4 regions of the Scandinavium sp. UTDF21-P1B genome follow, and region 2 is predicted to be linked to each of the others. Evidence: predicted binding sites of a transcription regulator. Region 2 holds the regulator's gene; each other region holds the start of a gene.
What was found. The regulator LexA, encoded in region 2, represses DNA repair genes until DNA is damaged. The targets are predictions, from matches to a motif close to TNCTGTATGTACATACAGNA.
Positions count from the first base shown of each region.

Region 1: the regulator LexA is predicted to act here: its motif matches at 3,356-3,375, upstream of sulA (SOS-induced cell division inhibitor SulA).
Region 3: the regulator LexA is predicted to act here: its motif matches at 1,491-1,510, upstream of rmuC (DNA recombination protein RmuC).
Region 4: the regulator LexA is predicted to act here: its motif matches at 6,531-6,550, upstream of AB1287_RS13845 (metal-dependent hydrolase).

Region 1 is NZ_JBFLVD010000011.1:202,061-210,080, forward strand. It holds gene AB1287_RS07450 (AAA family ATPase) at 1-654, opposite strand, end outside; gene matP (macrodomain Ter protein MatP) at 839-1,291, shown strand; gene ompA (porin OmpA) at 1,427-2,479, opposite strand; gene sulA (SOS-induced cell division inhibitor SulA) at 2,834-3,334, opposite strand; gene AB1287_RS07470 (TfoX/Sxy family DNA transformation protein) at 3,551-4,180, shown strand; gene yccS (YccS family putative transporter) at 4,161-6,296, opposite strand; gene AB1287_RS07480 (YccF domain-containing protein) at 6,314-6,760, opposite strand; gene helD (DNA helicase IV) at 6,885-8,020, shown strand, end outside.
Region 2 is NZ_JBFLVD010000012.1:209,236-217,255, forward strand. It holds gene AB1287_RS09370 (quinone oxidoreductase) at 1-184, shown strand, start outside; gene pspG (envelope stress response protein PspG) at 343-585, opposite strand; gene dusA (tRNA dihydrouridine(20/20a) synthase DusA) at 724-1,722, opposite strand; gene traF (conjugal transfer protein TraF) at 1,865-3,175, opposite strand; gene AB1287_RS09390 (cupin domain-containing protein) at 3,353-3,841, opposite strand; gene zur (zinc uptake transcriptional repressor Zur) at 3,954-4,475, shown strand; gene AB1287_RS09400 (CsbD family protein) at 4,550-4,759, opposite strand; gene dinF (MATE family efflux transporter DinF) at 4,906-6,225, opposite strand; gene lexA (transcriptional repressor LexA) at 6,311-6,919, opposite strand; gene AB1287_RS09415 (diacylglycerol kinase) at 7,029-7,397, opposite strand; gene plsB (glycerol-3-phosphate 1-O-acyltransferase PlsB) at 7,527-8,020, shown strand, end outside.
Region 3 is NZ_JBFLVD010000019.1:16,159-24,178, forward strand. It holds gene rmuC (DNA recombination protein RmuC) at 1-1,447, opposite strand, end outside; gene udp (uridine phosphorylase) at 1,586-2,347, opposite strand; gene AB1287_RS16695 (dienelactone hydrolase family protein) at 2,602-3,408, shown strand; gene metE (5-methyltetrahydropteroyltriglutamate--homocysteine S-methyltransferase) at 3,507-5,768, opposite strand; gene metR (HTH-type transcriptional regulator MetR) at 5,886-6,839, shown strand; gene AB1287_RS16710 (carboxylate/amino acid/amine transporter) at 6,727-7,626, opposite strand.
Region 4 is NZ_JBFLVD010000015.1:325,176-333,195, forward strand. It holds gene AB1287_RS13795 (zinc-binding alcohol dehydrogenase family protein) at 27-974, shown strand; gene AB1287_RS13800 (diguanylate cyclase domain-containing protein) at 1,128-1,550, opposite strand; gene AB1287_RS13805 (hypothetical protein) at 1,791-1,973, opposite strand; gene ompW (outer membrane protein OmpW) at 2,294-2,944, opposite strand; partial or broken gene AB1287_RS13815 (hypothetical protein) at 3,169-3,306, shown strand; gene AB1287_RS13820 (YciC family protein) at 3,290-4,033, shown strand; gene AB1287_RS13825 (septation protein A) at 4,086-4,625, shown strand; gene yciA (acyl-CoA thioester hydrolase YciA) at 4,622-5,020, shown strand; gene AB1287_RS13835 (YniB family protein) at 5,102-5,638, opposite strand; gene hxpB (hexitol phosphatase HxpB) at 5,776-6,444, shown strand; gene AB1287_RS13845 (metal-dependent hydrolase) at 6,565-7,155, shown strand; gene AB1287_RS13850 (L-cystine transporter) at 7,287-8,020, shown strand, end outside.

The DNA of each region.
Region 1 (8,020 bases), on a different contig from region 2:
CTCCTGAAAATCCGCCAGCGACTCACGCTCGCCGACCAGCATCACTTTGAGCGAAAGCGGCATGGAAGGAATTGAGACGGGCAGGGGGCGTGAATCATCAAAGGCCAGCCAGTCAAAACGTTTGTGGGTAACAATGTTCTTCAGGCGCATCCACAGCAGTGGCTGTGAAAGCAGGCTGCGAAGTGACAGGACAAGCACGCCGCCGTTGGCCTGGTGCACAAGCCCGGGCTGCAGGGTGATGTTTCCGTTAAACTGGCGCACGCAGCCAAACAGCTGCTCGGCTTCAACCCAGTCGGCCTGAATAATCGGACCATGGCTGGCAAAATTATCTTCAGGCGATGTGGCGGGCGTCAGCGTCACGGAGCTGCCGTTTACTTCATATTGAACACCGCTGAGCTCAGGGGAGCGACTCCGCAGCTCGCGTGTGGCTTCGGCGAGAAGTTCAAGATATTCCGGCTCTTCCGGGGCTTTAACCAGCAGAAAGTCGGAAATAGCCTGAGGATAGAGGAACTGGTCCAGCGCGTAATGCAGTCGGGCCTGCAGTTCGCCGGGTAAGGAATCGGTTTCGGTTGCCAAATCAGGCTGGGCAAACAGCGTCTGATAAGCCTCGAGGTCCGGGGCCACATCGCGCCGTGAAAGTTTTGTAATCGTCAAAGTCGCTGTTTTTTAGTCAGATGTAAAGCGGAGGATTATACCTCAAGGTGCCAGTCCGCACACGGGGATTCACAGGCCAGTTTCATCGGGTGCTTAGCCTCCCGCGTTGAGGATGATTTCTTCTCAGCACATCAGCAAAAACCTGTTATCCTGAAATGAGTTACACGGTCACATTGGGATCGCAATGAAATATCAACAACTGGAAAATCTTGAAAGCGGCTGGAAATGGAAGTACCTGGTGAAGAAGCACCGGGAAGGTGAGCTTATCACTCGTTACATCGAGGCCAGTGCGGCGCAGGACGCAGTAGAAGCCCTGTTGACGATAGAAAATGAGCCGGTTCAGGTGAATGACTGGATTGAGCAGCATATGAATCCCGCTCTGTTTAACCGCATGAAGCAGACGATCCGGGCCAGGCGTAAACGCCATTTTAACGCGGAGCATCAGCACACCCGTAAGAAATCTATCGACCTTGAATTTATTGTCTGGCAGCGTCTGGCCGGTCTTGCACAGCGTCGGGGCAAAACACTCTCAGAGACGATCGTTCAGCTGATTGAGGATGCGGAAAATAAAGAGAAGTACGCCAGCAAGATGACAACGCTGAAGCAGGATTTGCAGGCCCTGTTAGGGAAAGAGTAGAGCAAACCAGGTCAGCAGTTAAGCGAACAAAAATAGACAGGGTTTGAGATTGCTGGACCGTGCTCGTCAATGTTACAAACAGGCACAAAAAACAAAAAAACCCCGCAGCGCGGGGTTTTTTATTAGACGTTAAACTTAAGCCGCTGGCTGAGTTACTACGTCTTTAACGCCTTTAACTTCGATCTCTACGCGACGATCTGGTGCCAGGCAGTCGATCAGTGCAGCGCGAGCTTTCACGTTGTCACAGGTGTTACCGGTGACTGGGTTAGCTTCGCCCATACCACGTGGGGAGATCTTGTTAGCCGGGATACCTTTAGAAATCAGGTAATCGACAACAGACTGTGCACGCTGCTCAGACAGTTTCTGGTTATAAGCGTCAGAACCGATACGGTCGGTGAAGCCCAGAACTACTACGGAACCGTCTTTAGGATCCAGGTTGCTCAGCTGGGAGTACAGCTGATCCAGTGCCTGCTGACCTTCTGGTTTCAGGGTAGACTTGTTGAAGTTGAACAGAACGTCAGACTTCAGAGTGAAGTGCTTGGTCTGTACTTCTGGAGCTGGAGCCGGAGCAGGAGCAACAACTGGAGCAACGTCGTTCTGACCGAAACGGTAAGAAACACCAACGCTCAGCATGCCGTTGTCTGGACGAACGCCTACTGTGCCTGCGTCGCCGATGTTGTTAACCCACTGGTATTCCAGACGGGTTGCGATGTCACGGGTCATTGCCCACTCAACACCGCCAGCGAATACTGGGGATACGCCAGTGTCGTGGTTGTCACCAGCAACGTTGTTGCTGGAGTCAGCGCGCCAAACCATGCCGCCCAGACGGGTGTAAACGTCCAGATCGTCGGTTACCGGGTAACCCAGTTTAGCAGTCAGCTGAACGCCCTGAGCTTTGAATGCACCGTTGGTAACGTCGCCTTTGTAAGGCATACGGCCCAGCCAGTCATAACCCATTTCGAAACCAACATACGGGTTTACCTGGTAACCACCGAAAGCACCAGCGCCAAGCTGACTTTCGTGGGTTGGACCGTTGTTGTTCAGGGAGCTGTTATACCAGCCGGTATCGTGGAACTGGGACCAACCCAGTTTACCACCTGCATACCAGGTGTTATCTTTCGGTGCGGCCTGCGCTACGGTAGCGAAGCCAGCCAGTGCCACTGCAATCGCGATAGCTGTCTTTTTCATTTTTTGCGCCTCGTTATCATCCAAAAATCGCCATGAATATCCATTTAGAAGTTCACGGTTAAATCCTTCACCGGGGGCGGGACCTAATCATAAGTACGCCATAATCTGTGGCTTAAGCCGATCACCCCTGGCGATGTAAAGTCTACAACGTACTTGAAAACTTACAAGTGTGAACTCCGTCAGGCATATGAAAAAAAAAGAGTTGTATACACAATATTTAACATTTATGTTGATTTTTTGTTCGGGATAAAATGCTGAGAACCGCACCAGACAAGCATTTTCGTAAAATAACCCGCACGAAAGAGCGGGTTACCGATCGAGTAAAAAAAATGCCAGGAAAAATCTTAAATTTACTTAATGATACAAGTTTGAGTGAATTTTCAGGCCAGAAAACTGTCTGGTGGGCTGAGAGGTCGCCCTGACAGGACGCATAACAAAGCCCATCGCATTCCCTTCCTCCGCTGCGCTTGCGAGCAGACGCTGATCTTCTTCACTGAGTTCTTCTGCAACCCAGCCGATGACCACGCTGTAGTTTCCTGTACGAAGGGCACGAATCATCGACTCCAGCGTCGCGCCTGGCAACATTTGGCTAACCTGCATCACTTTTGATAGCGGTAAACCGGATGCCTGAACCCACTGACGACTCAACTTTTGCTGCGGCGTGAGCCACAGTTGCCAGCGATCTTGCTGGCCGAGCTGTTGCAAAAGTGGCAGCAGCAGTAATTGAGTCATCATCGGTTGATCCTCACGATACAGCACTTCGCTGATAAGCCCAGTGGTACTATGCTGCGGTTGACCGACGGTTGCTGTTGCCGGCGCCAGTGATTTACGATTTACATAGCCTGAAGTGTACATAGTGAATCCCGCCCTGTGGGTTACTGTATGGATATACAGTACGCCGTGCAGGACTAAAGATCAACCTCATTTTCTGAAAGCGCCTCGCAAAATTGCACAGAAGTGCCTGGCTTAGAAAATAACCGCTTGCCCCCTGAAATGAAGTTCCTTATTTTCATTATTAACGGATCCGTTAGCATAACTCATTCATCTAACTACCTGATTACAGGAAGAATCATGGGAAAAGTCTCATATAAACGGATCCATCAGTGTAAAGAGTACTTTGCCTCTTTGGGCACTATTCGCCATCGCGCGCTTTTCGGGGGATACAGTCTTTCAATCGATGATACTGTGTTTGCGATGGTTTCTAACGGGGAGCTTTATCTCAGGGCTTGCGAGCAAACCACTGGGTATTACACAACGAATTCAAGACGGCTTTTGACCCTCAACAAGCGAGGCCGACCTGTCTCTCTCAACTATTATCTGGTAGACGAAGTCCTCTGGCGGGATCGATCATTGCTTTTGAAGATGTCAGAGATGTCACTGCAAGGAGCGCAAAGCGAAAAAATACGACGCGGCGATCCACGGCGGCTTAAGAATTCACCCAACATTACTTTTCAGCTGGAACTTTTGCTCTCGGAGGCCGGAGTCCAGGACCTGGAGATGCTCCAGGCTTTAGGGGCAGTAGCGGCCTGGCTGCGCCTTCGCCGCATTCGTAAAGATCTCAGCATTAATGTCCTCTTCGCCCTTGAAGGCGCGATTCAGGGGATTCACGCAACACGAATCCCCTTGCTTCGCCGTCAGCATCTCCAGGAACTGGCGGAGAGGCTACTGGATAAAAGTAAAACTAAGCTGACGGAGGAGTAACCTGCTGCTGCAGCCGGCAAAATTCTGGCAACAGGCTCACCATCAGCCCAATTTGCTGCAGCACCAGCGGTTCTTTAGACTCCGAACCGGGCTCAAGATGGCGTATCCGTTCCATGAGCCCAGTCAGTGCAGCCTGAACGCGCTGCTCATCAGAAGGAGTATGGTGGAAGGCATCGTCAACGTAACAGACCGCATCATCAAGCAGCAGCAGCGTTTCAGGGTTACTGAGTTTTTCGCGATGTGCCCCCAGCGCGGAAATATAGCTGGTGAAGGTGTGGTTCAGGCAGAGCAGGCGGAAGGCCGTTTCGCGCATTTGTGCCGTAGCGCGTGGTTCCGTTGACAGGTTGGACACCACCGAAGCCAGCTCCGCATCTCTGTTATGTGCGTCACGACGAGCAATTCGATAAGCCAGACGGTTGTCCCGTCCTTGATGATATTGCTCAAGGATCGCATCCAGATAGCGGCAGTTGGCATCGACCGCTCTTGCCATGACCGTCGGCAGATTACGAAACTTCCAGTCAGGCCAGATAAAACTGACGGCAGCCCAGGCGATACCACAGCCGATAAGCGTATCAATGATGCGTGGTAACGCTACTTCAAATCCCTCACCAAGCAGGTTGAAACACAGCAGAACCAGCAGCGTGATAAACATTGTGGCGTGTGCGTACTGAACGTTTCGGAAAGCGAAAAAGAGCACGCCAGTAAGCACGATAAGCAACAGTTGTCCTTCCACGGAGGGCACCAGTATCAGGATTGGCAAACCGATCGCCACTCCAATTAATGTACCAATGACGCGAAGTGCGAGGCGGTGTCGCGTGGCATTGTAGTTTGGCTGGCACACAAACAGGCTTGTAAGCAGGATCCAGTAGCCGTGATCCAGCCCGGTAAACTGGATAAATGCGTAGCCCGCACAGAGGACCAGAGACATGCGAACCGCGTGACGAAAAAGGGCTGACTCCGGTGACAAATTCCGACTCAGGCGTAGCCAGACGTCGCTCATCCCGTGCAGACGATCGTCCGACAGCTGAGTTTCCGTTTCACTCTCAGGCAGCGCCATCTGCTGTTCTGATTCGATCGTGGCGAGTTGGGCATCGATGGCCCGAAGATTATTCAGCAAGAAGCCAAGGGCGTTCATTTGCTCTTTTGCCGCGCCAGTCGTGCTCACACGTTCCAGTGCGGCGTCCAGGTGCGCAAATGCGCGCTCGAAACGGGAGTCGTGCTGGTAGGGCGTACGCAACAGAATCGAGCGGGAAAGCTGCTGGCAGGCCTGCGCCTGCATTGAAAGCAAGCGCTGGAAGCGAAACATCACATCGCTGTAGCGGAAGCTGTCGCGCAGGGGCTGATACTGCACGTGCGACGAGCTGGCGCGTTCGTGGATATCCTGGGCCACAAAATAGTAATGCAGCGTGCGGCGGGTGCCGCGCTGCCCACGATCGCCACGAAGACGCGTCAGTAACGACGCTTTGGTTTGATTCAGCGTCGCGACTAGCTGTCCGTTTGCCATAGCCAGTTCCACCAGAGGTGCCTGAGCATCATGCTCAATGTCCGGGTCGAAGAGGCGGGATTTCAGTTCCAGGTAGTGAGCCAGCTGTTCATAACTGCGGGCGAGGTTATCCTGCAATGGGCGAATGGGAAAAATGAGATGGCCGGTAAGCGTCAGCAGGTTGTACCACACGGCCCCCGCGATCAGCAGTAAAGGCTGCTGATACCAGTGCTCGTAAAGCGACACACCGAGCATGGTGTAGATGGCTATCAGGAGAGCGCCAAACGCGATTGTGGCGTAGCGCTGCCCAAGGCCGCCCAGCAAAATAAACCCGCTGGTCGACAGTGTGAGTCCCAGCGCAAAGGCCCAGGGCCAGGGAAACAGCAGTTCAACGGAAGCGGATGCAATAAAGAAACAGATAAGCGTAATCACCAGATTGCGCAGTCGCCCGGCCAACCTGTCATCCAGATCGGCCAGGGCGGCAGCGACCACGCCAAGCGTTAACGGGATGGTAAGCTTCACCTCACCGAGCCACCATGGCAGGGCTACTGTGCCGCACAGGGCAATAAAAATGCGGGCGTTATACAGCCAGGCGCTGTTCCAGGTGTAACGACGTAATAAAGGGCTCAGCATGCGATGACGGGCCCTGGTCACTGGAATCGGCGGCGCGCGTTGGCTTCACGTGCTGCACGAGCGGTCTCAACAGACACCACGCGACGGCCAACGGGCCAAAGAGCGATGGCGGCAATCTTGAAGTTGGCGATCCCCACGGGAATGCCGATGATGGTGATGCACTGCGCAATACCGGCCACGATATGCGTCAGGCATAGCCACCAGCCGAACAGAACGAACCAAAGAATATTCAGCACGGTACCGCCAGTATTCAGCAGGTTGCTTTTATCATTCGGGTTCAGTTCATCAACATGTACGGCTTCGTTGCCAAATGGCAGCAGCGACAGCTTAGTGATTTCCCAGCAGGAGCGGGTCAGCGGCAAAGTGATAACCAGTATGATGCTGACAACCGTCGCAAGCAGCCAGCCTAACGTGGTGGCGAACCCACCCAACACAAAATTCAAAATATTCAGAACGGTGCGCATATGACCTCTGTTCAGTCCTGTGAAAAGAAAGACCTGACGATTGTAACGTTTTTTAGCGCTGGAGCACCTGGAATCTGGCAGTTACACTGTCAGAGATAAGTCTAAATCCGGGATTTGGCAAGACATGGAACTAAAAGCAACCGCCCTCGGCAAGCGAATGGCGCAGCACCCTTATGACAGGGTTGAACTCCTTAATGCGGGCGTAAAGGTTTCCGGGGACCGCCATGAGTACCTGATCCCCTTCAATCAGCTGACGGCGATCCACTGTAAACGAGGTCTGGTCTGGGGCGAGCTGGAGTTTGTTCTGCCTGAAAACAAGGTCGTGCGCCTGCACGGCACTGAATGGGCAGACACGCAGCGTTTTCACCATCATCTGCAAACCCGCTGGCAGCAGTGGAGTGATGAGATGAGCGCTATCGCCGCTGAAGTACTTTCGCGGCAGCTGACGCTCATTGCCAACTCTGATGCTCAGGGTAAATGGCTCACTCGCGAGGCAGTGGCGCAGGTGCGGCAAAAAATTCACCAGGCGCTGGAAGCGCTTCCGGTGCCCGTCAGTCGACTCGAGAGTTTCGACAACTGTCGTGAACTCTGGCGGCAGTGTCAGGCATGGCTGAAAGACCGGGATGCCAGTCGTCTTCAACACAACCAGCATTTCACTGAGATGATGCTCGAGCACTATTCCGCTTTCTTTAAAAATATCGAATCCTCCCCGCTCAACGACGCGCAGGCCAGAGCCGTGGTCAACGGTGAACGTTCATTGCTGGTGCTGGCTGGTGCGGGAAGTGGCAAAACCTCAGTGCTGGTGGCCAGAGCCGGATGGCTTTTGATGCGGGGGGAAGCCGCAGCTGAACAGATATTGCTTCTGGCGTTTGGCCGCAAAGCGGCGCAGGAGATGGACGACCGCATCCGGGAGCGGCTCAATACTGAAGACATTAGCGCAAAAACGTTCCATGCGTTGGCGCTCTACATCATTCAGCAGGGCAGCAAGAAAGTGCCGGTGATAAGCCAGCTGGAAAATGACACCCAGGCCCGGCAGAAGCTGTTCACCGACTGCTGGCAGCAGCAGTGTCAGGAGAAAAAGGCTCAGGCCAAGGGCTGGCGACAATGGCTGGAGGAAGAGATGGAGTGGGAGGTGCCGGAGGGGGATTACTGGCACGATCCGAAGATCCTTCGCCGGATGGGCAGCCGTCTCGATCGCTGGGTGAGCCTGATGCGCTCGCACGGTGGCTCCCAGGCCGAAATGATCGACAGCGCTCCTGA
Region 2 (8,020 bases):
GGGCTACATCACTACCCGCGAAGAGCTGGAGGAGGCAAGTAACGAGCTGTTCTCGCTTATCGCCAGCGGCGTGATCAAAGTGGACGTGGCAGAAAGCCAGAAGTTTGCCCTGAGCGATGCGCGAAAAGCGCATGAGACGCTGGAGAGCCGGGCGACGGAAGGATCGAGCCTGCTGATCCCTTAATCGCAGATATAAGTAGGGCTTCCCGAAGGAAGCCCTTTTTTTCTCGTTAGCCGTATGTAGGGTACAGCACGATGAATTCGTTATCGCGCTAAGCATGACAGAATAATGATGGTGTGCCTAAGTGACTTTTCTCAGGTTGTGATACACCCCTCAATCCGTCAATAACGCCAGCGGTCATCCCGACGGTACTGTGGTATTTTTGGCGCTTTCACCGCCCGGATGATCCATACCACGGCAACGGCCAGCAGCAGCCATGGCAGGAGTTTGATCATCAATGCCAACAGGCCGCCAAAAAACATCACAATAGTTGCCACCACAATCGCCGCCAGAATGCCCAGCACCGACACACCGGTGACCAGCAGCATAACGAAGAATCCGATGATAAAGAGCAGTTCAAACATGGCTTTTCCCCTTAAAAATAACCCACTGCTCTTGTCTGTACAAAAATCATGCCAAAGCGTAATCCATTGAATAAAAACGAAAACGCCCCGCAGCGGTATGCGAGGCGTGGTCAACCTGACTAACTTTTAGCGTATTTATTAGCGCTTGTTCGCCACTAACTGCAGCGCCTGCTCCAGCACGTCAATGTTTGCGCCCGCTTTGTGCGCATTTTCGCTCAGATAGCGACGCCACTGGCGCGCACCGGGAATACCCTGGAAAAGACCGAGCATATGGCGAGTCACGTGCCCAAGATAAGTACCTGCGCTCAGTTCGCGTTCAATGTACGGATACATAGCGCGCACCACGTCTACCGGATCGGGGTCAACAGCGTCAACGCCAAAAATTTCACGATCCACTGACGCCAGAATGCCAGGGTTCTGGTACGCCTCGCGCCCCACCATCACGCCATCCATATGCTCCAAATGCGCTTTGGCTTCTTCCAGCGACTTAATGCCGCCATTGATGGACATTGTCAGATGAGGAAAATCACGCCTGAGCTGATAGACGCGCGGGTAATCCAGCGGCGGTATTTCGCGGTTCTCTTTCGGGCTCAGGCCGGAAAGCCAGGCTTTACGCGCGTGGATGATAAACATCTCACACTCGCCGTTACCAGAAACGGTATTGATGAAGTCGCAGAGAAATTCGTAGCTGTCCTGGTCATCGATACCGATGCGGGTTTTCACGGTTACCGGAATCGAGACCACATCACGCATCGCTTTGACGCAGTCCGCTACCAGCTGCGCATTGCCCATCAGGCATGCGCCAAACATCCCGTTCTGTACACGATCGGACGGACAACCGACGTTGAGGTTGATTTCGTCATAGCCACGCTCTTCTGCCAGCTTCGCGCAGTGGGCCAGCGCTGCCGGATCGCTGCCGCCAAGCTGTAATGCCAGCGGATGTTCGTCTTCGCTGTATGCCAGATAATCGCCTTTACCGTGAATAATGGCCCCGGTTGTTACCATTTCCGTGTACAGCAGCGTGTGGCGCGACAGCAGGCGCAGGAAATAACGACAATGCCTGTCCGTCCAGTCGAGCATCGGTGCGATGGAGAAGCGGTGTGCAGGATAAGCGGTGGATTGTGTTTCTGGCAGCATGGCGAAATTATGAGCGTTTTTGAGAAAAGGGCGGCTACTATAGCACAAAGAAGGTTCGGAGGAATTGCCCGGCAGCGCTTAGCTTACCGGGCCAACAAAGACAGCCAGGCCGGATCAGGCAAGGCCACAGCCGGACAAACGTCTAAAACGTCAGACCCAGCTGGACACCTGCACCCCAGGTTTGATCTTCGCCGTAAAGCCCCATCAGATCGACGTGAACGGTGTTCATCGGCGCAAAGCCGACGCCTGCGGTGAAGACGTTGCTGTCATTGCCTTTCACGTCGGCACGGTAGCCTGCACGTACCGCCAGCCAGCTGAGCGGTGTCACTTCGGCCCCAACGCCAACATACTGCGAATCATCTTCGCTCTTAAAGCCCTTAGTTTCAGTCAAATCACCATCGGCGCTCAGAGTGAGCAGATCGGTATGCCACGCGACACCCGCCGTCACTAACGGGCGAATCTGATAAGTGTCTTTGTAGTTGGTGGTGACGCCTGTTGTGCCATTGGTGATACGCACATCTTTGGTATCAATATCGCGCGACATCAGATTCTGCCCGCTCAGTCCCACCGTCCAGTTTTCACCGAAATCCGCCGCAATACCAGCATCAACGTTAAAGCCGGTATCGTCGGTTCGGTATTTGTCCTTTTTCCAGTCGTCGCTGTGGTAGTTATCGATTGAAGTCGTGTAGTTATAGAGCCAGGTTTGCTGCAGTTTTGGCGTGACGCCGAGCGAAACCGGTACGCTGCCGATATCAAACTTTCGGGCAATCGCTACGCCGTAATCTGAAACGATGGCGGCTCTTCCTGAAGCGGTCGAATTAAGGTTTTTCTTCAGCTGATCGCTGCCGTTAATCAGAGCCTCGGCGGCCTGACCTGCGGCAAACGCATCTGAGTTCTGAATATTGTGCAGGTAGTCGATATCACTCTGATCGATATTGGAGCTGACGCGAGCATGCGCATAGGCTTTAGTGACGAAGGCCAGCGAAACGGCGGATGTCGGTACGCTGACCGCAATCCCTGCTCCCGCATTTGCCCGAGCGGTTTTGCCGCGCAGATCTTCAAGCTGTCCGGCCAAATCGCCCGCTGCGCCCTGGAACTGGTTTAACGTACCGGCGGGATCCTGCAGGATCCCCGACGGGGTCAGGCTATCAATCACATCTTCGTAATGATCGATATCGTTGCTGATATCATCAATCCGATCGCGCAGGTTGTCTTTGTCGGTAATCTGAGCGCCTACGGATGGAATTACGACGGAGACATCATCATCCGGTTTTGATTTTGCCAGCAGCGCGGGGTTAATCAGCACCGCGCTGCCGTAATTGGCCGATGCTACGCCGGTTCCCCCCATCGCATCGTTTCTTGCCTCTGACCAGGTATTGGCGGCCACCGCCTGATTTGCCATAAAAAGTGAAACTGCCGCAGACACCACCGAATATTTAAATATTTTATTCACAGTATTCTCGTTATTTGCAGATGAAGTTTTTTCCGTTCCAGTTATGCGCTGAAAAGGGCCGAGCTATTGCTGTGAATAACGATGTAAAAGGCGCCTTATTGGCCGATTTAAGTTAAGAGGAGCACCGTTATCGGGGTTGGAATAGGTGGAGCCCCTCACTATTTATAGAAGAGAATGCTATTTCCGCGAGGGCCTGCCGTTGTGAGGGCCGAAAAACTGCGGTGGATGATCAACCCAGCGGTCCTGCCGCGTGGCGGCATACTCCTGATTTAATGGGTAGTAAATACGGTTATGCTTCTTATTCGCCTCCCCCACCACAATCAGATTTACCTCATCCTCACTGTTATTAATGAACGTGTGACAAACGCCGGTTCCGGCGGGAAAACCGACGCAGTCGCCCGGCTCTAATTGCCACAAATAGCCGTTAATCCACGCCTGCGGGCGGCCCTCAATCACATAAATAAATTCTTCTTCATCGCTTTCAGCATGGGGATAAGATGTACGTCTGCCCGGCGGAATACGTTCATGGTGAATACCGATATGCCTTAATCCCAGCTTTCGGGCAAGCGGTGCGCCAATGGAAAAGCGTTCATCGCTATCGGGATAGGTCGAATTATCCGGCTCTTCAAGTTCACGCCAGTGACGAATACAGTCTGGTCTTTTCATAAGGGTTCCTCAGAGGGTTATGCGTCAGGTATAGCATACCCGGCAGGATATCGGCGTTTCGGTCATAACATGATAAAGTAGGCGTTTACTTTACACCCGACCCGAGGCGCCTATGGATAAGATCACTCCACAAGACATGCTCGTACAGGCCGAAAGGCTGTGCGCACAACGTGGCGTTCGTCTGACCCCTCAACGCCTCGAAGTTTTACGCCTGATGACCCTGCAACAGGGCGCAATCAGCGCATACGATCTGCTGGACTTACTGAAAGTCAGTGAACCGCAGGCAAAACCGCCTACCGTCTATCGGGCGCTGGAATTCCTGCTTGAGCAAGGCTTTGTGCACAAGGTGGAGTCGACCAACAGCTACGTACTGTGCCATTTGTTTGATAATCCATCACACTCTTCTGCAATGTTCATTTGCGATCGCTGTGGCGTGGTGAAAGAAGAAGCGGCTGACGGGGTCGAGGATATTATGCATACGCTGGCAGCAAAGATGGGATTTGCGCTGCGCCATAACGTGATTGAAGCGCATGGGCTGTGCTCTGACTGCGTAGAAGTAGAAGCCTGCCGCAAGCAGGACTGCTGCGGTCATGACCATACCATTCAGATTAAAAGAAAGCCGGGCCAGAAGTAAGGCCCAAAAAGCGCGGGCGGCCTTAAGCCGCCCTGAGGGTTGTACTTCCGTATACGCACGGGTAGTGCTGTCGATTACCAGCGGTAATCGTTACGGGTTTCCCAGTCTTTGACCTCTTTCTCGGCCTGATCTTTCTGGTAGCCGTAGCGTTCCTGAATTTTCCCGACCAGCTGGTCGCGCTTCCCTTCAACAACTTGCCAGTCGTCGTCGGTCAGTTTACCCCATTGCTCTTTCATTTTACCTTTGAACTGTTTCCAGTTACCGCCGATTTCGTCTTTATTCATGATCCTTTCCTCATCGTTCGGTGGTGCAGGGTGAAGTAACATCGTCCGTAATGCCTGTTTCTGCTGGACGTGAGATTCAGTATAGGTAAGGATTTCGCCCTTCTGGAATTATTCAGAATCTTTAACCATCAGGCGAAACGAAATCACTACGAAAACCAGGTACCGTGTTGCCAGTGACGCCGCCATATCCACGCCAGTGACAGACCGCGCAATCCGAGGAATACCGCCAGCGCCAGCCACAGTCCGTGGTTACCCAAAACGGGCACGGTCAGCAGCGTCAGGGCAAATCCGGCTGCCGCCACCGCCATACTGTTACGCATTTCCGCCCCGCGCGTGGCGCCGATAAACATGCCGTCCAGCAGATAACACCACACGCCAATCACCGGCAAAATCACCTGCCAGATAACATAGCGATCGGCCAGATCGCGCAGGGCGGAAATAGAGGTCAGCATAGCAACGATATGCTCGCCCAGGACGGCGTAAATCAGCGCAAAGGCCAGCGCCACCAGCCCGGATTGTCGACAGGCCGCACGCCAGACGTGCAGCAGCTGGCTGCCATCTCTTGCACCATATGCCTGCCCGGAATGCGCCTCTACCGCATACGCAAAGCCATCCAGCGCGTAGGCGGTAAACGTCAGCATAGTCATCAGGACGGCATTAACCGCCACGATATCGCTGCCCAGCCGCGCCCCGAATACCGTTAACCCACCAAAGCAGAGCTGTAGCAGCAGCGAGCGCAGCATGATGTCGCGATTCAGCGCCAGCAGGCGGCGAATGTTGCCGCGCCAGGCGTCTTTTAGCAGTGCCAGTGAGATCCCACGCAAATGCAGTACGCGCCGCACCATCAGCAGGCCAATGAAGAACGTAGCATATTCGGCGCACACCGTTGCCAGCGCCGCGCCCTGCACGTTCATGTGCAGCCCCATCACCAGCCACAGGTCGAGCACAATATTCAGCGCGTTGCCGACGACCAGCAAAATCACCGGCGCACGCGCATACTGAACGCCGAGCAGCCAGCCCAGCAGCACCAGGTTTGCCAGTGAGGCGGGCGCACTCAGCCAGCGGATAGACAGGAAGCGTCGGGCCTGTTCGAGTACCGCATCGCTACCGCCGACAATGTGCAGCGCCAGATCGATAAGCGGAGTACGAAGCAATACGATAGCGAGCCCGGCCCCGAGAGCCAGCAGCAGCGGCTGCACCAGCGCGCGCGCCAGACGAACGGGGTCTTTCGCGCCATAGGCCTGAGCCGTCAGGCCAGTGGTACTCATACGCAGGAACAGCAGCAGCATGAACAGGAAGCTGGTCGCCATGGAGCCGACCGCTACGCCGCCGAGGTAAACGGGGCTGTCGAGATGGCCGATCACCGCCGTGTCCACCAGCCCAAGCAGCGGTACGGTGATATTGGAGAAAATCATCGGCAGCGCAAGGCGCCACAATGCTTTGTCGGCAGCGGTGAAGAACGACATGAGAAACCTGTGCAAATAAGTTCAGAAACAGAAGCGGCGCCAGAGTAGCGCCGCTTAGAAGAAGATTAGCAGGCCCGCAGGAAGGTTACAGCCACTCGCCGTTACGGATCACGCCAACGGCCAGCCCCTCGATGGAGAAGTTCTGTTCGCGCAGATTCACCACAATCGGGGAGAACTCGCTGTTTTCAGGCAGGAGTTCAACAGTGCTGCCCTGCTTTTTCAGACGCTTCACCGTCACTTCATCGTCGATGCGCGCCACAACCACCTGGCCGTTACGCACATCCTGGGTTTTATGCACCGCCAGCAGGTCGCCATCCAGAATGCCGATATCGCGCATGGACATGCCGCTGACGCGCAGGAGGAAATCGGCGCTTGGTTTGAACATGGACGGATCGACCTGGTAATGCCCTTCGATATGCTGCTGTGCCAGCAGCGGCTCGCCTGCCGCCACGCGCCCGATCAGCGGGATGCCCGATTCTTCTTCAACAAGCAAACGAATTCCGCGAGATGCGCCGGAGACAATCTCGATCACGCCTTTACGCGCCAGCGCTTTCAGATGCTCTTCAGCCGCGTTAGGGGACTTGAACCCCAGGCGCTGCGCGATTTCCGCACGCGTCGGTGGCATGCCCGTCTGGCTGATGTGATCCCGAATGAGATCGAACACCTCTTGCTGCCTGGTCGTTAACGCTTTCATTCCGCCCCCTGGGTGTATATACAGTTATGCTGTGAGTATATACAGTTGATGGCGATTTTGGAACCGCTAAACGCACAAAAAACCAGACATTTGCCTCATTCTGCGGGCGTTATCGGAAATGTGACCACAGCAGCGTTGCCCAGGTGATAACCGCAATAAAAATAGCCAGCAGTACGGCGGCGGATCCCATGTCTTTTGCCCGACCGGACAGCTCGTGACGTTCGGTGCCGATACGGTCCACGACCGCTTCAATCGCACTGTTTAAAATTTCCACTATCATCACCAGAAGGACAGAGCCAATCAGCAAAACGCGGGTGATGGCATCCACATCCAGCCAGCAGGCGAGAATGACCGCGATGATGGCGACGCTGCCTTCCTGACGGAACGCAGCTTCGTTTTGCCACGCGGCACGGAATCCTTTCCAGGAGTAGCCTGCTGCTTTGACGATTCGGGTGAGCCCGGTGGTATCATTAGCCATCAAAAGAACCTTTTACATTATTTAGCGTCAATGTCACTGCGCGCCGGGCGTAGCAGAACAGATATTCTGTGCACTTTCTGTTATCCTTGCGGCGCATTTGCATGATTAACCAGAGGCTTTACATCGTTTATGTCTGGCTGGCCACGAATTTACTATAAATTACTGAATTTACCATTAAGCGTACTGGTAAAAAGTAAGTCCATTCCGGCAGAACCTGCTCAGGAACTGGGACTCGATACTTCGCGCCCTATTATGTACGTTCTGCCGTATAACTCGAAGGCAGATCTGTTGACCTTACGCGCCCAGTGTCTGGCGCACGATCTCCCGGATCCGCTGGAGCCGCTGGAAATCGACGGTACCGTGCTGCCGCGCTACGTGTTCATTCACGGCGGGCCGCGCGCGTTCACCTATTACACGCCAAAAGAAGAATCCATCAAGCTGTTCCACAACTATCTGGATCTGCATCGCAGCAATCCGGACCTCGACGTGCAGATGGTGCCCGTATCGGTGATGTTTGGCCGCTCTCCGGGCCGCGAAAAAGGCGACACCAACCCACCGCTGCGCATGATGAACGGCTTCCAGAAGTTCTTCGCGGTGACATGGCTTGGTCGCGACAGCTTCGT
Region 3 (8,020 bases), on a different contig from region 2:
CGTGCCGCGACACCCGTACAGACGCATCATCAGGCGGCGCGTCCGGCGCGAATAAATTCTCTTCGCTATCATTTAGCGCCTTACGCTCAGCGTCAAAAGCAGCCTCTTCAGCAGTAGCTTGTTCAACCAGTTCCGGATTAATCTCACGCTTCACCTCCACGCCCAAATCGCGGAACGATTCGGCCTGCGCCAGCAGATTTCCACGCCCTGAAGCGAGCTTTTTCATCGCCTGACGATAGTTATCCTGCGCTTTATCGAGCCCCTGGCCAATGGCGGACATATCGTCCACGAACAGGCGCATTTTGTCGTACAGGCGGCTTGCACGGTCGGCAATTTGCTGCGCGTTACGACTCTGATGCTCGTAGCGCCAAAGGTTAGCTATGGTGCGCAGCGCCACCAGCAGCGTGGTGGGGCTGACCAGCATGATGTTGTTCTTCAGCGCTTCAGTAATGAGCTCCGGCTGCCTGTCAATTGCCAGCAGAAAAGCGGGCTCAACCGGAATAAACATCAGCACGTAGTCGAGCGAACGCAGCCCCGGCAGCTGCTGATAGTCTTTACGCCCCAGCAGGCGAATATGGTTGCGAAGAGACGCGATATGCTCCTGAAGCGCCGACTCACGGGAGTATTCATCTTCGGCGTTAAAATAGCGTTCGTAGGCGACCAGGGTCATTTTCGCGTCGATGACCACGTCTTTACCCTGCGGCAGGCGCACAATGACGTCGGGCTGCATACGTGCACGAGCTTCGGTTTCGATGCTGACCTGAGTCTGGTATTCGTACCCTTCCCTCAGTCCGGACGCTTCAAGCACGCGAGTCAGCACGACTTCGCCCCAGTTCCCCTGGGTTTTATTGTCGCCTTTCAGCGCCTTAGTGAGGTTGACGGCTTCCTGCGCCATCTGCGCGTTCAGCTGCTGAAGATTACGAATTTCATGGGCCAGCGTATGGCGCTCCTGCGCCTCTTTACCAAAGCTGTCCTGGACCTGGCGGCGGAAACCATCAAGCTGTTCACGCAGCGGCGTCAGCAAGCCGTGCAGACTTTGGCGATTTTGCTCATCCACTCGGCGATTGCTGTGCTCAAAAATACGGTTAGCGAGGTTTTCAAACTGCTCGCTCAGGCGCTGTTCGCTGTTGACCATCTGGCGGATTTTGTCTTCGGCATGCTGCTGAGTGGATTCAAGACGGGTAGTCACCTCACGCAGATCGGCTTCCAGCGAGGCATTGATATCCCGCAGGCTGCGCAGCTCGTTGTTCAGCAATTCACACTCGTCGCGCCAGTGGGCATGCTGAGCCAGCTGTTGTCTGGCCGCGCTGAGCTCCATTTCCAGCTCGTGGCGATCTTCAAGGAAATCGGCCCGCTGCCTGTCCGCATGGGATTTTGTGGCTAACCAGCCAAACACGCCCCCGACAAGCAGTGCTACCACTGCGCTAATGATGATTGAAATGTCCACCGCTCCCCCTGCGTCAACGACTTACCGGCACAACATAGAATTGTGCTGTATAAACGTCCAGTTGGAAAGGTCTTTCCTGCGAGGCAATACGCAAAAAGAAAGGCCGAACGCGTCGGCCTTTTATCGAAGAGAGGAAAACTACAGCAGACGACGGGCCGCTTCGACCACGATTTTGACCGCGTGGCTTTCCGTTTTCTTCATCGTTTCCGCATTAGGGATTTCTTGCTGGGTGCGGTTGACGATAACGCCCGCAACCATCCCGGCGCGCAGGCCCTGGCTGGAGCACATGGTCAGCAGAGTGGCGGACTCCATCTCGTAGTTCATCACGCCCATCGACTGCCACTCTTCCATGGAGCCTTTGTAACGGCTGACTACGCGACCAGAGAAGGTGTCGTAACGCTCCTGACCCGGATAGAAGGTGTCGGAAGAAGCGGTCACGCCGATATGGGTGGTTGCGCCAACGGATTTCGCCGCTTCGACCAGCGCGGTAGTACAGGCAAAGTCAGCCACCGCCGGGTATTCCATCGGCGCAAAATGCAGGCTTGCGCCATCAAGGCGAACGGATGCGGTCGTCACCAGCACATCACCAACGTTGATGTTTGGCTGAATGGCGCCAGTGGTACCCACGCGCAGGAACGTGCGGATACCAAGCTGAGCCAGTTCTTCCACCGCGATAGAGGTGGACGGGCCGCCGATACCGGTTGAGCAGACGATAACGGGTTTACCATCGAGTTCTGCACGCCAGGAGGTGAATTCACGGTGCGATGCCAGCTTAACCGGCTTATCCATCAGCGCGGCGATCTTTTCCACACGCTCCGGATCACCCGGGACGATCGCGAGCGTTGCCCCTTGTAAATCGTTCTTGGTGAGGCCGAGATGAAAAACATCAGACTTAGACATAAAAAACTCCTCTCTGGATCGGTTTATCAGCAGAAGCAAAAACGCACTTTACCGAAGCTTCAGGCACATTTTAGTGACACCCATCACTATGGATGAAAATGTTTGCATTGATTTTCTTTATAAAAGTGATTTACATCACATTAACAAGCGATAACGATGAGCACTGCACATAAGATAGCCGTTTTCTGGCACTGTGAATCGTCAACCTGCGGACTATATTTACCACTGCGCTAATTATTGGTACGGAGAATGCCATGACTGAAAAAACTGGCTTTGCACCTGCTGCGGCCCCTCACGCCTCGACCATCGTTCACACGCCTGACGATGCTATCGTCGCGGGAGAAACCTCTATTCCTTCCCGCGGCGAGAACATGCCTGCTTATCACGCCCGCCCCAAAAATACCGGCGGCCCGCTGCCGGTGGTCATTGTGGTGCAGGAGATTTTTGGCGTGCATGAACACATTCGCGACGTCTGCCGCCGACTGGCGAACGAAGGCTATCTGGCGATTGCACCTGAGCTCTACTTCCGTCAGGGCGACCCGAACGATTACGCCGATATCCCTACCCTGTTCAGCGAGCTGGTAACGAAGGTGCCGGATGCGCAGGTGCTGTCCGATTTAGATCACGTCGCCAGTTGGGCTTCACGCAACGGCGGTGACGCCAATCGCCTGCTGATCACCGGCTTCTGCTGGGGCGGGCGAATTGCCTGGCTCTATGCCGCCCACAACCCGCAACTGAAGGCTGCGGTGGCCTGGTACGGCAAACTGGTGGGCGAAAAGTCCCTGAATTCCCCCAAGCATCCGGTTGATGTCGCCACTGACCTCACCGCCCCGGTGCTTGGCCTGTATGGCGGGCAGGACACGGGTATTTCACTTGAGAGCGTGGAGACCATGCGCCAGGCGCTGCGGGCCGCCAATGCGAAAGCCGAGATCGTCGTCTACCCGGATGCCGGGCACGCGTTTAATGCAGATTATCGCCCGAGCTACCATGAAGAATCCGCCAAAGATGGCTGGCAGCGTATGCTGGCGTGGTTCAGCCAGTACGGCGATAAAAAAGCGTAAAAAAAGCCCGGTGGCGGTTACGCCTTACCGGGCCTGGGATGATTTCAACGTCCTTGTAGGCCGGGCAAGCAATGGCGTCGCCCGGCAATTCATCTCCACTACGCGTGACGCAAATTCTGCGCCGCCTGCACCATGTTCGCCAGTGCAGCGCGGGTTTCAGGCCAGCCGCGCGTTTTCAGACCGCAGTCCGGGTTCACCCACAGGCGTTCGGCCGGAATACGCTGAGCGGCTTTCTTCAGCAACGCTTCAATCCATTCCACGCTTGGCACGTTCGGGGAGTGAATGTCGTACACGCCCGGCCCAATTTCGTTCGGGTAGTCAAACTCTTCAAACGATTCAAGCAGTTCCATATCAGAGCGTGAGGTTTCAATAGTGATCACGTCCGCATCCAGCGCCGCGATAGAATCCATAATGTCGTTGAATTCGCAGTAGCACATGTGTGTATGGATTTGCGTTTCGTCTTTCGCCACGGCGGCGTTGATGCGGAAAGCTTCCACGCCCCATTGCAGATACGCCGCCCAGTCGCTGTGCTTAAGCGGCAGGCCTTCGCGCAGGGCCGGTTCGTCAATCTGAATAATGCCGATACCTGCGGCTTCCAGATCCGCCACTTCGTCACGCAGCGCCAGCGCGATCTGCTTAGCGATAGTTTCACGGCTCACGTCTTCGCGCGGGAAGGACCAGCAGAGAATGGTTACCGGGCCCGTCAGCATGCCTTTAACCGGTTTGTCAGTCAGAGACTGCGCATACTTCGCCCATTCAACGGTGATGGCTTCAGGGCGGCTGATGTCGCCGATCACCACAGGCGGCTTCACGCAGCGGGAGCCGTAGCTCTGCACCCAGCCGTTTTGGGTAAAGACGAAGCCGTCGAGGTGTTCGCCAAAGTATTCCACCATGTCGTTACGCTCTGCTTCACCGTGCACCAGCACGTCCAGACCTAAGCGTTCCTGCTCGGCAATCGCCTGTTTGATATGTTCAGCGATCCCGGTGCGATAGTTATTGGCATCCAGCGCGCCTTTTTTGAAGTCCAGGCGCAGGCCGCGAATCTCAGTGGTCTGCGGGAAAGAGCCGATAGTCGTTGTCGGCCAGGCTGGCAGCCTGAAACGTGCGCGCTGCGCTTCAGCACGGACTTCGTACGCATTTTCGCGCTGGCTGTCTTTTGCGGTGATCGCCGCCAGACGCTGCTCTACCGCCGCATTATGCACGCGGGTGGAGTGACGGCGAGCCTGAATCGGCGCGCTCCATTCTGTGATGGCTTTAGTATCACCACTGTTCAGCGCATCTCGCAGCAGGGCCAGCTCTTCGCATTTTTGCAGGGCAAAGGCAAACCAGCTCTTCACTTCTGCATCCAGGCGGGTTTCCACGCTGAGATCGATCGGGCTATGCAGCAAAGAACAAGAAGAAGCCACCCACAGATCGCGTTTGCCGACGATGTCCTTAATTTGCGTATATTTCTCCGTCAGATCGGCACGCCAGACGTTACGGCCGTTTACCAGGCCCGCAGAGAGCAGCCAGTCAGCAGGCAGACGCTTGTGCAGCTCAGACACGTCATCTTTACCATGCACCAGATCGACATGCAGGCCCTGCACCGGCAGCGCGGTGATGGTGTCCAGATTTGGCGTCACGCCTTCGAAATAGGTCGTCAGCAGCTGTTTTGTTTTGCCCTGCAATGCGTCATACGCAGGCTGGAAGGCGTCGAGCCATGGGCGCGGGAGTTCCAGCACCAGGATTGGCTCGTCGATTTGCACCCATTCCACGCCGCGTTTTGCCAGCTCCGCCAGCACCTGCTGGTAAACCGGGAGAATATCTTTCAGGAGGCTCAGGCGGTCAAACTGTTCACCTTTCACTTTACCCAGCCACAGATACGTCACCGGGCCAAGCAGCACAGGCTTCACCTTGTGGCCGAGCGCCAGCGCTTCGTCCACTTCATCCAGCAGCTGTGTCCACGTCAGTTTGAATTCCTGACCTTTGGTGAATTCCGGCACCATATAGTGATAGTTGGTGTTAAACCACTTAGTCATTTCAGCGGCTGCGGCTGGTTCGCCGGTTGGCGCACGACCGCGACCGATGCGGAACAGAGTGTCGATATCCACTGAGCCGTCTTTGTTCTGATGACGAGCCGGCACGTTGCCCAGTAGCAGGCTGGTGGTCAGAACATGGTCGTACCAGGCGAAATCGCCCACCGGCAGTAAATCCACACCGGCGTCTTTCTGCTGTTGCCAGTGACGGGTGCGCAGCTCACGCCCGGTGTTCAGCAGCTCTTCACGGGAAATGTTGCCTGCCCAGTAGCTTTCCTGAGCTTTTTTCAGCTCGCGGCGCAGACCAACGCGAGGAAATCCGAGGGTATGGTTTTTGATAGTCATGTCGTTGCCCCTTGAGGAAATTTGTTATTTGGACGTCCAGATGTTTACACATCCATAATTGGCGGTTACTGTATATTCCTCAAGCGCAACATTTTCATGCCGAAGTGAAGGACTTTCATGATCGAGATTAAACACCTGAAAACGCTGCAGGCGTTGCGGAACAGCGGCTCGCTTGCGGCAGCAGCGGCAATGCTGCACCAGACGCAGTCGGCGCTTTCACACCAGTTCAGCGATCTGGAACAGCGCCTTGGCTTCCGGCTGTTCGTACGTAAAAGCCAGCCGCTGCGCTTTACGCCGCAGGGCGAGATCCTTTTGCAGTTGGCGAATCAGGTATTGCCGCAAATCGGCCGTGCTTTACAGGCCTGCAATGAACCGCAGCAAACGACTCTGCGTATCGCCATTGAGTGCCACAGCTGCATTCAGTGGCTGACGCCCGCGCTGGAGAACTTCCGCGCAGCCTGGCCGCAGGTGGAGATGGATTTCAAATCCGGCGTGACGTTCGACCCACAGCCAGCCCTTCAGCAGGGCGAGCTGGATGTTGTGCTGACCTCCGACATCCTGCCGCGCAGTGGCCTGCACTATTCGTCGATGTTCGATTATGAAGTGCGTCTTGTGCTGGCCCCGGAGCACCCGCTGGCGTCACGAACCCGTATTACGCCGGAAGATATCGCCAGCGAAACGCTGCTGATCTACCCGGTGCAGCGCCAACGGCTTGATATCTGGCGGCACTTTCTGCAACCAGCAGGCGTCAGCCCGTCGCTGAAGAGCGTCGATAACACGCTGCTGCTGATTCAGATGGTAGCGGCGCGGATGGGCATTGCGGCTCTGCCGCACTGGGTGGTGGAAAGTTTTGAGCGCCAGGGTCTGGTGGTCACCAAAACCCTGGGCGAAGGTCTGTGGAGCCGGCTGTATGCTGCGGTGCGCGACGGCGAGCAGCGCCAGCCGGTAACGGAAGCGTTTATTCGCTCAGCGCGGAACCACGCCTGCGATCATCTGCCGTTTGTGCGGAACGCGGAGCGACCCAATGGCGATGGACCCACAGTGAAGCCACAATCACCAGCGCCCCTGTGATAAAGCTCGGCCAGTGCGGCTGCTGTTGCCAGATGGCGAAATTCACCAGCAGCCCGGCAGGCACGTGCATGTTATTCATGATGCCAAGCGTGCCGGCGTCCACCTGCGTGGCGCCATAGTTCCACATAAAGTAGCCAATCCCGGAAGCCACCACGCCGAGCCACACCAGAATGCCCCACTGTAGCCCCGTCGTCGGCAGCTTTTGCGGATTCCCCAGCGTAAACCACGCCACCAGCGCCACAAGAAATGCCCCCATGTAGAACCACGCGAAAGCGTTATGCTGCGGCATCGGGTGAATCTCCATCAGGCGTTTGTACCCCACCATACCGATAGCAAAAGTGATATTGGAGAGCTGTACCAGCAGCAGGCCCGTCCAGAAATGCGGGCTAATGTGATCATAGCGAATGATGGCTGCGCCAATCACCGCGAGCCCCGCGCTCAGCAGGTAGCCCCAGCGCAGCCGACGCTTGCTGATTAAGTCATAAATCAGCGTGATATAGAGCGGCGTCAGCACGGTAAACAGCAGGAATTCAGAAACGGTCAGGTAGAGATAGGCGCGGAACGCCAGCAGATACATGATGCCGAGCTGCATCGCGCCCACCAGCATATACAGCACCAGCACCCGCAGCGACTGACCACGGGCGCGCAGGAACGGTAAAAACACCAGCGCCGCCAGGGCCACGCGGACCAGCACGGAGAAAACGCTGTCGACGCTGCCCGCCAGGTATTCGCCAATCAGGCTGAAGGAGAATGCCCACAGCACGGTGGTGATAATCAATAATGCCACGATGAAACTCTCTGAGGTGAGTGAGCGCTCATTGTAGCGGAGTCCCCGGTTGACAACTGAACAAATGACAAGCAACCACGCCTTATGCCAGCCTTTTCCCAAAATAAAATAGGGTCGATTACTGATAGTTAAATGAATCGCCACGAATAATCTAAATAGCTGCGCCGAATGCCGCTACAGTTGGCTGTGTAGCACTATTCCGCGCAGCTATTCAGGATTCGAGTCACTGTAAGTCGTATCGCTGAAGGTATTGAGTGACACACCAGTAAGCCGCCCTGACGGCCCGATTACTATCATATCTGTCAGCCGCTGTTACCTCGCAATCATTACGTCCACTAAAAATCCTCTAATTAACTGAATGTATTGACAATAAAATATCCACAATATTTAAATG
Region 4 (8,020 bases), on a different contig from region 2:
CGTAAAACCGATTAAGGAGAAACAGGATGAAAGCAGCCGTAGTATTTGCTCCCTCACAGGGGCCGGTTTATGCCGATTTTGCTGAACCGGTTGCCGCTGAAAATCAGCAGTTGATTCAGGTTACCGCGTCGGCAATCAGCCACGTGGTGAAAAGCCGGGCATCCGGTAAGCATTACAGTTTTGACGGCACGCTCCCGTTTATCGCCGGGATCGACGGCACTGGCGTCACCCGGGACGGTCAGCGCGTTTATTTCGTATTCCCGCCAACGCCCTGGGGCAGCATGGCGCAGCTTGCGCCTGTCGATGTTGCTCATTGCCTGCCGCTGCCGGACGGGCTGGATGATGCCACCGCTGCGGCAATGGCAAATCCTGGTATGTCGGCCTGGGCCGCGCTGGTTAACCGTGCTGGCTTTAAGGCAGGTGAAACCGTGTTGATAAACGGTGCGACGGGCAGCGCCGGACGGTTAGCGGTACAAATCGCCCGCCATCTTGGCGCTAAAAAGATCATCGCCACCGGGCGTAACCCACAGGCACTGGCCTCGCTCAACGCCGATGCCACCGTTTTGCTGACCGAAGATGAAAGCGTGCTGGCGCAAACCCTCGCGACACATGCCGCCGGGCAAATTGACGTGGTCATTGATTATCTGTGGGGCCGCAGCGCCGAACTGCTGCTGAAGGCGCTGGCAAAACATGTGCCGGGTACAACTCCCGTGCGCTATGTCCAGGTGGGTTCGCTCTCCGGGCAGGAGATTACGCTGCCGGGCGCCGTGCTGCGATCCTCCCCCATTCAGCTGATGGGCAGCGGGATTGGGAGCCTTTCCCTGCCCGCGCTGGTAAAAGCCACCGGCGAGATGCTCAATGCGGCGGTAGCAGGCAGCTTTTCCATCGCCCACCGCACGGCGCTGCTGGCCGACGTTGCGGAGGTCTGGCCACTGGATGACAGCCAGAATCGTACCGTTTTCCAGATTGGCTAACATCCCCAGAAAAGAAGGGGTTGAACTTCTTAATGAGAAGCATTATCTTTCTCAACACCGAGTAATTGAGCAAATCACTCAGGTATTCGGTACGACATTGCTCACATTGCTTCCAGTATTGTTTGCCCGCCTTGCGCGGGCTTTTTTTGCCTCTCAGAACTGTACCTGATTCACGTTCAGTGCCCTGTCTACAAACATGCAGCGATTTCTTCCGCTCTGTTTTCCGCGATACATAGCGCAATCTGCCCGCTCCAGCACCCGATGCAGCGTTTCGCCCTGATGGGCTCGCGTCAGTCCTGAGGTGACGGTTATCGACAGCTGCTCTGCGCCAAATCGGATGCGGTGTGCCGCAATGGCTTCGTTAATGCGCAACCCTGCGTGACAGGCGTCCCGGTCGTTTCTTGCCTTCAGCAGCGTGATGAACTCCTCACCGCCAAAACGGTACGAAGGCTCATAGCTACGGGTGCATTCACGCAGCTTTAACGCCAGTGCACGCAGCACCGCATCGCCCGTCATGTGTCCCCAGGTATCGTTCACCTGCTTGAAATGATCGACGTCGGTGATCAGCACATACACGTTGTCGCCGTTTTCTTCGGGAAGATGGCTGTCGAAGGATTCATCAAGAATGCGGCATCTGTTGCAGCTCCGTCAGCGCATCGTAGCCGCTGCAAAGCTTGCTTGAAGACATCAAAGAGAGCCAGCTTAACGTCGCCATCGACGATGGAGGTGACCAGCTCACGGCAGACGTTATGCGTCTCTTCATGGCGCTGATGTATGGCCAGTACGAATCCCCCTGTCGTCGGAGTTTTCGCTCAGCTAACCGTTGATCCAGCTACCGAAAGCACAAAGATTATGCGACGCCTGGCGAGTAATGGCTGGCTGTTCCCTGTCACGCACTGAAATATAGCTGAATACCTCCACCAGCCACTGATAATGCGCCTCAACGGCCTGGTTCAAATCACCAATCAGTTTATCGATTTCATTGAGTTTTTTGCTCATGGAACCTCCTGTTCCGTTCGCTGATATGCCCCCTGAGGGTAGCAGGCAAAACTTACAGAAACGTAAAGCGCAGGCAAATCAGACGATCCGCTGAGCAATAATGAATACGGGAAAGACAGCGAAGCAAAAAACGACGACGGCGTTGTCGACGTCGGGAAAATTATCGATTGAGGTCCGTGTTCGGGCGGCCTGGTTTAGGCAGCGCGCAAAATGACGCGAGAGAATAGAGATGCGTAACTATATGAAATTTAATAATAAATTCAGGATAGCGTGTTTATCGTTTATAAAGAGTGACCGCAAAGCGGCCACTCATCTCGTTATCAGAAGCGATAACCCGCGGAGAACATAAACACCCAGGGATCGATACGGACTTTGTCGTTATAGCTCTGCGCCGGGAGAACCGAACCATCGGACTTGTAGCGCGCTTTGGTGTCGATATCCATGTACCACACGGAGGCGTTGAGCAGCCAGTCGCGGTTAATGAGATAATCCACGCCCACCTGCCCGGCAACGCCCCAGGAATCCTTCAGGCTCAGATCGGAAAGACCTGCATCTTTACCGTTGTCGTTGAATTTCTCATCAAAAAAGGTGGTGTAGTTAACCCCAACCCCAACATAAGGGCGGAATTTGCTGGTAGCCTCACCGAAGTACCACTGCGCCATTAACGTTGGCGGAAGCTGGTGTACCGTGGCGATATCGCCGGTCGCACCGGTGCCAATTTTATGGCGGAACGGCGTTGCTGCCAGCAGTTCAACACCGAGATTATCGGTCGCCATGTAGGTAAAGGTCAGCCCGAGCTGTGTGTTATTGCTGACGTTAAAGCCATTGAGGCTCCCGAGGGTACCGTTCGCGCCTTCCGTTGGTCTGACGGTGGCCGTACCTGCACGAATAAAGAACTCACCCGCTTCATGCGCCCAGGCTCCGCCAGAAAGACTGCCTAAAACCAGCGCTGCCACTGCTAACTTTTTCATATCCACTCCTTCGTTATGGTTTTATAAGCGCGATGAATATACCCACAAAAGAGTAAAAACGATCCAACTCAGATCACATTCAATCCTGAGATTTAACATTCATTGATCTGGATTAATTTTTCGTAGCAATTGCATTAAGGGAAAAGCATATCCATATCAATTTTCTGTCTTTTCTTCGTGACAAAATAAGCAGCGCACGCGGTACTCACCCAATCCTGACCTTTTACGGCTTACCGCCTCTTTACAAAGATATGCTTTTCCATACAGGTGTTGATGCTGCCACTTTGACGTCGGGTGAGTTACAATTGCCGGCTTATTCATACCAGCCAGACTCAAGGAGAGTGCATGTCTATCACGGCTAAGTCGGTTTACCGTGACACGGGTAATTTTTTTCGCAATCAGTTCGTTACGATACTGCTGATTGCGTTGTTGTGTGCGTTTATCACGGTGGTGCTTGGCCATGCGTTCTCACCGAGCGACGAGCAGCTCGCCGTTCTGAAAGAAGGCGATAATCTCGCGGGCAGCGCGGGTCTGTTTGAACTGGTGCAGAACATGACGCCAGAGCAGCAGCAAATCCTGCTGCGGGCATCGGCGGCGTCCACGTTTTCCGGACTGATTGGCAACGCCATTCTCGCGGGCGGCGTACTGCTGATGATTCAGATGATCTCTGCCGGGCAGCGCGTCAGCGCCCTGCGTGCGATCGGCGCCAGCGCGCCGGTCCTGCCGAAGCTGTTACTCCTCATCTTCATTACCACTTTCCTGGTACAGATGGGCGTAATGCTGGTGGTCGTTCCGGGCGTGCTGCTGGCCATCGTGCTGGCCTTTGCACCGATCATGCTGGTGCAGGACAAAATGGGGATATTTGCCTCAATGCGTAACAGTATGCGCCTGACGTGGAGCAATATGCGCCTCGTCGCCACCCCGGTGATGGCCTGGCTGCTGGCGAAAACAGCGCTGCTGATGTTCGCGCCGAACTTTGCCGTATTGACGCCAAACGTTGGCGCGGTGGTGGTGAACTGCATCAGCAATCTCATTTCCGCATTGTTGCTGATCTATTTATTCCGCCTGTATATGCTTATTCGTAACTGATCCCCTCAAGGCCCGGCATGCCCGGGCCCTTACTGAAATACGGAACCGATGTATGAAGCAGTTTCTGGATTTTTTACCGCTGGTGGTGTTCTTTGCTTTCTATAAGCTTTACGACATCTACGCAGCGACCACGGCGCTGATCGTTGCCACCGCCATCGTGCTGATTTACAGCTGGGTGCGCTATCGCAAAGTCGAGAAGATGGCGCTGATCACTTTTGTCATCGTTGCCGTGTTCGGCGGCCTGACGCTGTTCTTCCACAACGATGAATTTATCAAATGGAAAGTCACCGTCATTTACGGCCTGTTTGCCATCGCCCTGCTGGTCAGCCAGTGGGTGATGAAAAAGCCGCTGATCCAGCGCATGCTCGGCAAAGAGTTAACGCTGCCGCAGTTCGTGTGGTCTCGTCTCAACATCGCATGGGCGCTGTTCTTTATCCTGTGCGGGCTGGCAAACATCTATATTGCTTTCTGGCTGCCGCAGAACATCTGGGTCAACTTCAAAGTGTTTGGTTTAACCGCGCTGACCCTGATTTTCACGCTGCTGAGCGGCGTATACATCTACCGCCACATGCCGCAGGACGAGAGTAAATGAGTACGAGCAGTGATGCGCCAGTTGGCGATTTAGTTCTTCGCACGCTGGCTATGCCCGCTGACACTAATGCCAACGGCGATATTTTTGGCGGCTGGATCATGTCGCAGATGGACCTCGGCGGCGCAATCATGGCCAAAGAGATTGCCCAGGGCCGCGTTGTCACGGTTCGAGTGGACGGCATGACGTTTCTGCGGCCGGTCGCGGTGGGTGATGTGGTGTGCTGCTATGCCCGCTGCACCAAACGTGGCACAACGTCGATTACGGTAAACATTGAAGTCTGGGTGAAGAAAGTGGCGTCCGAACCTATCGGGCAGCGCTATAAAGCCACTGAAGCACTGTTTATCTATGTCGCGGTAGACAGCGAAGGCAAACCAAGACCTTTCCCTAAGCCGTAATCCCTTGCCGGGTGGCGGCTTTCGCCTGACCCGGCCTGCGAATCAAGCAGGCCGGGTAAGCACAGCGCCATCAGGTACGCTTCAAAGAAAGCCCAACAGCTTAAAGAAGAAATACCCCGCCACAATCACGATCGCGGGCAGCACGTACAGCGGGAATATCTGCAAAAAGATAGTGTGGTGCGGCACCACAATTTTCGCGTCAATTTGCTCTTTGGTTAATCCTTCGGGCCCTTTCGCATGCTCCAGAATCAGCTGATCCTGCACGCCCTCACGCAGAAACTTCGCCTGGCGGCCCATTCGCGCCCCGGAAGCCTGTAACGCCATGCCAATAAACACCAGCGCAAAGATAATCCAGAAGCCGATATTCAGGCTGTGGTGGAAATCCGGCAGCGGTGAGTTGAACCAGAACACGTTCAGGAACGGCGTATTGAAACGGATCATTTCAATCATCACGTGGGCGAAATCCAGCAGCACTGCGTCAATACCTGGCTGCTTTTCACTGTGTTCAAACATAAATTTGAACAGTGAGATAAGTGTTGAAATCACCGCCGGGATGAAAATAACCCAGCCCAGAATGCGTTTTAGTATGGCAATGCGTCCAGCTTGTTGATACGTCATGGATTCCCCTTGTTCAGACGCGCTGATGTTTCGCTGTAAGTCTACCCTGAGTTACCCCTTTTCGCCTGCGTTTTAACAGCGATATGATGTAGGATGAAGCCCCTGGCGCTGGCCTATTACCTTACAGGAGTTGCATTATGACAGCCTCGCGACAAATTGTTGCCGCTATCTTTGATATGGACGGATTGCTGATTGACTCTGAGCCGCTGTGGGATCGCGCTGAGCTGGGCGTTTTAGCTGAAATCGGCGTCGACATCAGCCGCCGTAGCGAACTGCCGGATACCCTTGGCCTGCGTATCGATATGGTCGTCGAACTGTGGTTCGCCCATCACCCCTGGAGCGGCCCGAGCCGCGCGGAAGTGACCGACCTGATAATCAACCGCGCCATTTCCCTGGTTGAAGCAGAACGCCCGCTGCTGCCAGGCGTACGTGAAGCCATTGCGCTGTGCAAGGCTCAGGGGCTGAAAGTGGGTCTGGCTTCGGCCTCTCCGCTGCATATGCTGGAAAAAGTGCTGGCGATGTTCGATCTGCGCGATCAATTTGACGCCCTTGCCTCGGCGGAAAAGCTGCCCTACAGCAAACCGCATCCGCAGGTGTATCTCGACTGCGCGCAGAAGCTTGGCGTATCTCCGCTTAACTGCGTGGCGCTGGAAGACTCTGTTAATGGCATGATCGCCAGTAAGGCTGCACGGATGCGCTCCATCGTTGTGCCCGAACATGCGAATTTTGCCGACCCGCGCTATGTGTTGGCGGAGGCAAAACTGTCCTCTCTCGAACAACTCACCTCCGCGCATCTTCTTGGCTGAATCCTCTCCTGCACAACCCGGCTGAACGTCGGGTTGTGACAAAGAGTTACACCGTCACCTCTTCCACCTACTGTATAAAAACCCTATACTGTATGAATTGACAGTTTTACGGGTGTTATCATGACGGCGGAAGGTCACCTGCTCTTTTCAATTGCCTGTGCGGTGTTTGCCAAAAATGCCGAGCTGACCCCGGTTCTGGCACAGGGTGACTGGTGGCATATTGTGCCCGCCGCGGTACTCACCTGCCTGCTGCCGGACATCGATCACCCCAGGTCCTTCCTTGGTCAGCGGCTAAGCTGGATAGCCAAACCCATAGCGCGAATGTGTGGCCATCGTGGCTTTACCCATAGCCTTCTGGCGGTGTTCGGCGGCCTGACGCTGTTTTATCTCAAAGTTCCGGAAAGCTGGATTGTTCCTGCCGATGCTATTCAGGGAATGGTGCTCGGCTACCTGAGTCATATCCTTGCGGACATGCTCACGCCTGCGGGCGTGCCGCTGCTGTGGCCCTGCCGCTGGCGGTTTCGTCTGCCCATCCTCGCACCACGCAAAGGCAATCAGCTGGAGCGCGTGCTCTGCATGGTCCTGTTCGTTTATGCCGTCTGGATGCCGCAGTCGGTCACCGATAACAGCGCCGTACGCTGGTCATCTGGCCTTATCAGTTCGCTCCAGTGGCGCTTCGATCGCTTTATAAATCAGCAAAGCGGCCACTAAACCGGCAATCATGGCTGTTTTGGCATAACCCATTCCATTTGGATATAAGATGCGCATCACACTTCTGCTACTCTTTGCGGCATTACAGTCGGCCTGATTCTGGGCCGTATAACGACATCAGGAGAACGGGGATGAATTTTCCACTTATAGCGAACGTTGTGGTGTTCGCGGTATTACTTTTTGCTCTGGCACAGACACGACACAAAAACTGGAGCCTGGCTAAAAAAGTACTGGTCGGCCTGGCAATGGGCGTGGTCTTTGGCCTGGCGCTGCAGCTGGTTTACGGTGCGGACAGCGCAGTACTGAAAGACTCAATTCAGTGGTTCAACATTGTAGGTAACGGCTACGTCCAGCTGTTGCAGATGATCGTTATGCCGCTGGTATTCGCCTCTATCCTTAGCGCGGTGGCACGTCTGCATAACGCGTCCCAGCTGGGTAAAATCAGCTTCCTGACCATCGGCACCCTGCTGTTCACCACGCTGATTTCTGCGCTGGTCGGCGTGCTGGTGACCAACCTCTTCGGCCTGAGCGCTGAAGGTCTGGTGCAGGGCACTGCGGAAACCGCGCGCCTGAACGCCATCCAGAGCACCTACGTCGGTAAAGTGGCTGACCTGAGCGTACCGCAGCTGCTGCTCTCCTTCGTGCCGAAAAATCCGTTTGCAGACCTGACCGGTGCGAGCCCGACTTCAATCATCAGCATCGTGATTTTCGCCGCCTTCCTCGGCGTGGCCGCGCTGAAGCTGCTGAAAGACGATGAAGCAAAAGGCAAACGCGTTCTGACCGCCATCGATACCCTGCAAAGCTGGGTGATGAAGCTGGTGCGTCTGGTGATGCAACTGACCCCTTATGGCGTACTGGCGCTGAT